Regions from separate parts of the Rhodoferax sp. GW821-FHT02C08 genome, predicted to be linked through region 2. Evidence: predicted binding sites of a transcription regulator. Region 2 holds the regulator's gene; the other holds the start of a gene.

Region 1 (3,412 bases), on a different contig from region 2:
AGCCATCGAGGTTGTGCTGCAAGGTAAGCGATATCTAGGGCAGGATGTAGCCGATCTGGTGGCGCAGGCCCTCACGGGCAACCAGGATGAGGATCCGTTCGTAGCGCTGTCACCGCGCGAGCGTCAAATAGTGGTGATGGTGGTGCAAGGACAATCTAGCACTGTCATCGGCCGCGAACTGCACCTGTCGTCCAAGACGGTAGATACCTACCGAAGCCGGCTGATGAACAAGCTTGGCGTATCCAACGTCACCGCCCTGGTGCGGCTGGCGATGCGGCACAAATTGGTGGGCGCGGACACCTAGCGGCAGTTGAGACCACGCAACTGTCGCACTTGACCGTACGCTATCGGTCAAAAACTCCCCACAGACGTTCGCATTCGCTTTTCCTACAGTTCGATCTGACCCCAGAGCCGCTGGCCGCGACAGGGGTTGTACTGGATCTCACTCAAGGAAAAATCATGCACGCATGTGAGGAGACGACAAGTGCCAACGAAGCTGCGCAATTCAGTTGGGGCTGGGTCAGCGCCACACCACAGGCGATGCGGGATTCATTGACAACAAGGATGGTGCTCGCGCTCCATTTTTCATCGCTGAAGCTCCGCCGCGACCGTCGCACGCGATATTTGGCCATGGCAATGGATCGGCATCAGGTTTCATGCGATCTGATCGGATTCAAGTTGATGGAGACACCGCTGATCGACCGCATGGCCATACCGTTGCGGCGGGCGTTTCGCAAACCCAGCCTACCTTTGAGCACTGGCTATTCTTCGCTGGTCTGCCTGCGGTGCCTTTCGATCCCGACCCTCAAGATTGCTCGCCGATTCGTCTCCGGCATCGCCGTGAACCCAAGCACCTGCGAGATCGCGCGGCTGATCGGGGAGGTGGCGTACCGGCTGAATCTGTGCTGCATTGCCGAAGACATCGAAGCCGAAGAACAGCAGTGCTTAGTACGCGCTCTTGAAGGCAACGAGCTTCAGAGCATTTTATTGATCCCCCCGATGGAAGTTCAGATTACGTTCAGTCTACTGGCCGGATGTCTATCCTGGATTGGGCTTACTAACAGGATGTCAGACGCTGACAAAAGTATTGACCCAAATCAAACCCGGTGGCCGGCGCATCACCGAAACTCCGCCCAAGAACATCTTGCCGGTTCATGGGGCGAACTAGTGGTATCAGGCGATTCAATGGAAGGAAGAGCGTTGTGTACAACCGGCTGAACAGGCCACGCGGTGATGCACCGAACCTGCATCCACTATGCATCCTGACCGTATTCGAATCGGGGCTGTACCGGGACCAGGTTCGTCAATGGTGCGCCGCGCTGGCACCCGCAAGTCGCGTCCTCGACGTGTCGAGTGCAACCGACGCGGTATTCACGCTGCTGACCGAGCAGGTGGACATAGTGCTCATTGATGCCATGCTGGCCGTAGACATGTTGGGCGCACTCAAGCACCATGCACGTCGATCTTCTCCGTATGCCAGGCTGGCCGTATTTAGCAGTTCCGCGGCCAAGCAGACAAGTTCTTCGGGGGCCTCACACGGCGAGACTTTGCCGTGGTCTGAACTTCAACCGATGGTGGAGCAGTTGCTGACTGCGGCATGAAACTGCCGGAGTCAGACTGGGCGGTGTAAGCCACGTGGCAAAGGACGCACGATGTCGCGTCGTAACCGTGAGTGATTTCATTGCACGTTTTTCAATCTGAAACAAGGGGGGTCGCGGAAACCGACACCCGCCCCGATACGCATTTCACAGGCTGTGCCCTGCCCATCCGCAACCAATTTTCCAAATTTGCAGCCTCTGACCTTGAATTGACACAAGAAGCCCTTATCATTAGCACTCGAAGGCAATGAGTGCTAACACTTTTGCTTCATCCCCTTTTTGCAACATTTCATCTTTAGGAGATTCCATGAACCTACGTCCCCTCGGCGATCGCGTGATCGTTAAGCGTATTGACAGCGAAACCAAGACCGCTTCCGGCATCGTGATTCCTGACTCTGCTGCTGAAAAGCCAGATCAAGGCGAAGTGCTGGCTGTAGGCCCAGGCAAGAAGAACGACAAGGGTGAAATCTCCGCCCTGACCGTCAAGGTCGGCGACCGCGTTCTGTTCGGCAAGTACAGCGGCCAAACCGTCAAGGTGTCTGGCGACGAACTGCTGGTGATGAAGGAAGACGACCTGTTCGCAGTCGTCGAGAAGTAATTTCTCGCCTTTCACCGTCCCCTTAATTAATTGAATCCGGAGAAATTCTCATGGCAGCAAAAGACGTAGTTTTCGGCGGCGAAGCCCGCGCACGCATGGTTGAAGGCGTAAACATCCTGGCTAACGCAGTCAAGGTGACCCTGGGCCCTAAAGGCCGTAACGTGGTTCTGGAGCGTTCGTTCGGCGCCCCTACCGTGACCAAGGACGGTGTGTCCGTGGCCAAGGAAATCGAACTGAAAGACAAGCTGCAAAACATGGGTGCGCAGATGGTCAAGGAAGTTGCTTCCAAGACCTCCGACCTGGCTGGTGACGGCACCACCACCGCAACCGTGCTGGCACAAGCCATCATCCGCGAAGGCATGAAGTACGTGGCCGCCGGCATGAACCCGATGGACCTGAAGCGCGGTATCGACAAGGCTGTGGCAGCCCTGGTGGAAGAGCTGAAGAAGGCTTCCAAGCCCACCACCACCTCCAAGGAAATCGCCCAAGTCGGCTCCATTTCCGCCAACTCTGACTCCAGCATTGGTGACATCATCGCCAGCGCCATGGACAAGGTCGGCAAGGAAGGCGTGATCACCGTGGAAGACGGCAAGTCGCTGGCCAACGAGCTGGACGTGGTTGAAGGCATGCAATTCGACCGCGGCTACCTGTCGCCCTACTTCATCAACAACCCAGAAAAGCAAGCCGCTTTGCTGGACAACCCGTTTGTTCTGTTGTTCGACAAGAAGATCAGCAACATCCGTGACCTGCTGCCTACCCTGGAACAAGTTGCCAAGTCTGGCCGTCCTCTGCTGATCATCGCTGAAGAAGTCGATGGCGAAGCACTGGCGACCCTGGTGGTCAACACCATCCGTGGCATCCTGAAGGTTGTGGCTGTGAAGGCTCCTGGCTTCGGCGACCGCCGCAAGGCCATGCTGGAAGACATCGCCATCCTGACCGGCGGCAAGGTTATCGCTGAAGAAGTCGGCCTGACCCTGGAAAAGGTCACCCTGGCTGACCTCGGCCAAGCCAAGCGCATCGAAGTGGGCAAAGAAAACACCACCATCATTGATGGCGCCGGTGCAGCTGCCGACATCGAAGCCCGCGTCAAGCAAGTGCGCGTTCAAATCGAAGAAGCGACCAGCGACTACGACCGTGAAAAACTGCAAGAACGCGTGGCCAAGCTGGCTGGCGGTGTTGCCGTGATCAAGGTTGGCGCGACCACCGAAATCGAAAT
Region 2 (3,412 bases):
CTTTGCCAGGCGTGCTGGCCGTGGATGTCCAGCAGCAGGTCGCCGATTTCACGCAGCTGCGTGGCAGTGGCCGGGCTGCCGTTGATCCAGGAGCGGCTTTTGCCCTGCGTGTCCACGGTACGGCGCAGCAGCAGGCTGTCGCCCAGGTCAAAGCCAGCGTCTTCCAGCCAGGCGGTGGTGGCGGGGGCGGTGTCGAATTCGGCACTGATGTCGGCCCGGGTCGCGCCCTCGCGCACGGTGCCTGCGTCGGCCCGGCTGCCCAGGGCCAGTTGTAGGGCGTCTATCAATATGGATTTGCCCGCACCGGTTTCGCCTGTGAGCACGCTGAAGCCGGTGTGCAGGTCCAGTTCCAGCTCGCGCACGATCACGAAGTCGCGCAGGGTGATGCGTTTCAATGCCATGGCTCAGGCGCCCTCGTTCCAGTGGAGTTTTTTGCGCAGGGTGTCGAAGTAGCTCCAGCCCTGGGGGTGCAGAAAGCGCACGCGGTGCTCGGAGCGGCGCACGACGATGCGGTCACCGTGCTGCAGGGTGGCCAGCGACTGCATGTCGAAGTTTGCGCTGGCATCTCGGCCTGCTATGAGTTCTATAGCTACCTCCGCAGCATCTGCAAGCACGATGGGCCTGTTTGTCAATGTGTGGGGGGCAATGGGCACCATCAGCCAGCCGGGGATGGATGGGTGCATCAGCGGCCCGCCGGCCGACAGCGCATAGGCGGTGGAGCCGGTAGGCGTGGCGATGATCAGGCCGTCGGCCCGCTGGTTGGACACCAGGTGGCCGTCCACCTCCACCCGCAGCTCCACCATGCCAGAGGTAGCGCCGCGGTTCACCACCACGTCGTTCATGGCCAGTGCGCTGAATACGCATTCACCCGCCCGCATGACCCGGGCGTGCATCAGGCTGCGGTGGTCTTCCTCGAAAGCGCCCAGCAGCATCGGCGTCAGCGTGGCCTGGTAATTGTTGAGCGGGATGTCGGTAATAAAGCCCAGGCGCCCTTGGTTGATACCGATCAACGGCACGCCGTACTGGGCCATCTGCCGGCCTATGCCGAGCATGGTGCCGTCGCCGCCGACCACCAGGCCCAGGTCGCATTGCTTGCCAATCGCGTCTACATCCAGTGCCGGATAGCCCTGCAGGCCGGTGTTGGCCACCGTGTCCAGGTCCACTACCACGGAGCATCCTTGGCTGCTTAAAAAAAGTGCAATGTCCTCCAGCACCTTGCATGATGAGGCGTTGGCGACATGGGTGCCCGGTGCAGCATATTTCCCAAATAGCGCCACGTGGCGGAATTGTGATTTCATCTACAAATTACATCATTAAAATGGTGACATGCTCGATGACCGTGCCAAGTTGTTAATGAAAGCGCTGGTCGAGCGCTATATCGCCGATGGCCAGCCAATTGGCTCGCGCACGCTGTCCAAAGCCTCGGGCCTGGACCTGTCGCCAGCCACCATCCGCAACGTGATGTCCGACCTGGAAGAGCTGGGTCTGATCGTCAGCCCGCACACCTCGGCCGGCCGCATCCCCACCGCGCGTGGCTACCGCCTGTTTGTGGACACCATGCTCACCGCCCAGCCCGGCCCGCTGGCACCGCCCAAGCTGGTGGCCGAGCAGCCGCAAAAAGTCATCGTCAACGCCGCCAACCTGCTGTCCAACCTGTCGCAGTTTGTTGGCGTGGTAATGGCGCCGCGGCGCACCTCGGTGTTTCGCCATATCGAATTTTTGCGCCTGTCCGAGCGGCGTTTTTTGGTCATCATCGTCTCGCCCGAGGGCGATGTGCAGAACCGCGTGATCTTCACCGAGGTAGATTACTCGTCCTCGCAACTGGTCGAGGCGGCCAATTACCTGAACGGCAATTACGCCGGCTTGTCCATCGAGCAGGTGCGCGAACGCTTGAAGAATGAGGTTGAATCTTTGCGCGGCGAAATCGCCAGCCTGATGCAGGCGGCGGTGAATGCCGGCTCCGAAGCTCTGGCGCGCGAGCAAGACGAGGTCGTCATTTCCGGAGAGCGCAACCTGCTGTCCGTCAGCGACTTTTCCAGCGACATGGGCCATCTGCGCCGGGCGTTTGATCTGTTCGAGCAAAAGACCCAGCTGATGCGCCTGTTGGATGTCTCCAGCCGGGCTGAGGGCGTTCGTATTTATATCGGTGGTGAAAGCCAGGTCGTGCCCTTCGAAGAGCTGTCCATCGTCAGTGCACCCTATGAGGTCGATGGCCAGATCGTAGGCACCTTGGGCGTCATCGGTCCCACCCGCATGGCCTATGACCGCATGATCCAGATTGTGGACATTACGTCCAAGCTGGTCAGCAACGCCCTCAGCCACCAAAAATAGGCCCCGGCGCCAGTTAGAATGCTGGGTTGTGTGGGGCGTTAGCTCAGTTGGTTAGAGCAGAGGACTCATAATCCTTTGGTCGAGTGTTCAAGTCACTCACGCCCTACCATTATTCATGCGCCCTAGCGCCCGATCAAGGTGCTGGGGCCTTTCTACATTTGTGGATGTTTTTCTACAATTTCCATGCGTCGCTCGATAGTTGCGATGGCTTGAAATTTGCGGTAGTGGTCTAATGTTTAGCTAGTGCTGTATTTAAATACAGCTTGGTGAAAGGACAATTTCTATGATCTACAGTCCAAAAGCAATAGCAAACTATTTCATTGATCTTGCTAAGGAGCATGGGGAGACGATTCGCCCCATGAAGCTGCAGAAACTGGTTTACTACGCGCATGGCTGGTATGCCGGATATACAGGAACCCCACTCATAGACGAGACGGTAGAGGCTTGGCAGTATGGCCCGGTTATTTCATCGCTTTATCATGAGTTCAAATGCTTCGGGTCGAATCCAATTTCCGCGAAAGCGACAGATTTTGACTTTTCGTTGGGTCTCGCCGAGGTGCCACCACCGCAGGATGAATCCGTTAAGAAATTTCTGCGAAATGTCTGGGCTAGCTACGGGAAGTTCACGGGGCTTACGCTATCTGAAATGACTCATGCGAAAGGCAGTCCGTGGGAGATCACTTGGGCGGAAAAAGCTGGTGTGAAGGGTGCCGATATCCCGTTCGAACGTATAGCTGCACATTTCAAAGAAATGGTGGACAAGTCTAAGCAACAGGCTGCTGCGTAATATGGCGACTGGGCCAACACCTCGCGGTGATATTGGTGAGGTGGCGATCAATCCTGATGTTGAGGCGCATACCAATGGGCAGGCTAATTTGTCCGCTCAAGCGGAGGAGAAGTTTTACGCTGATTCTGGCGAGCTTTATCGGCTGCAACACAACGGGCAAAACTTGGGCTGGCTGGGAAAGTTTTTTGGATCGAACTCAACCGCTCCAACGAACATTGCTGGCTTTGTAATCGTATGCTCGTTGTTGCTGTTGCTCATCAGTCTTTTTTTCACAGCAAACCCAGAGCTTGCAGA

What was found. Region 2 encodes HrcA, which represses chaperone genes, less so after heat shock. Its sites were predicted from a motif close to TTAGCACTCNNNNNNNNNGAGTGCTAA; they were not measured.
Region 1: AC07VY_RS13580 (co-chaperone GroES) is a predicted target of HrcA. The motif match lies at 1,830-1,856, and genes of this name have one in related genera.

The regions. Positions count from the first base shown of each region.
Region 1 is NZ_JBWKVR010000009.1:185,365-188,776, forward strand. It holds gene AC07VY_RS13565 (response regulator) at 1-304, shown strand, start outside; gene AC07VY_RS13570 (EAL domain-containing protein) at 334-1,218, shown strand; gene AC07VY_RS13575 (hypothetical protein) at 1,203-1,601, shown strand; gene AC07VY_RS13580 (co-chaperone GroES) at 1,906-2,196, shown strand; gene groL (chaperonin GroEL) at 2,247-3,412, shown strand, end outside.
Region 2 is NZ_JBWKVR010000018.1:57,231-60,642, forward strand. It holds gene recN (DNA repair protein RecN) at 1-401, opposite strand, end outside; gene AC07VY_RS19540 (NAD kinase) at 405-1,298, opposite strand; gene hrcA (heat-inducible transcriptional repressor HrcA) at 1,327-2,331, shown strand; tRNA gene AC07VY_RS19550 (tRNA-Ile) at 2,364-2,440, shown strand; gene AC07VY_RS19555 (Panacea domain-containing protein) at 2,615-3,118, shown strand; gene AC07VY_RS19560 (hypothetical protein) at 3,120-3,412, shown strand, end outside.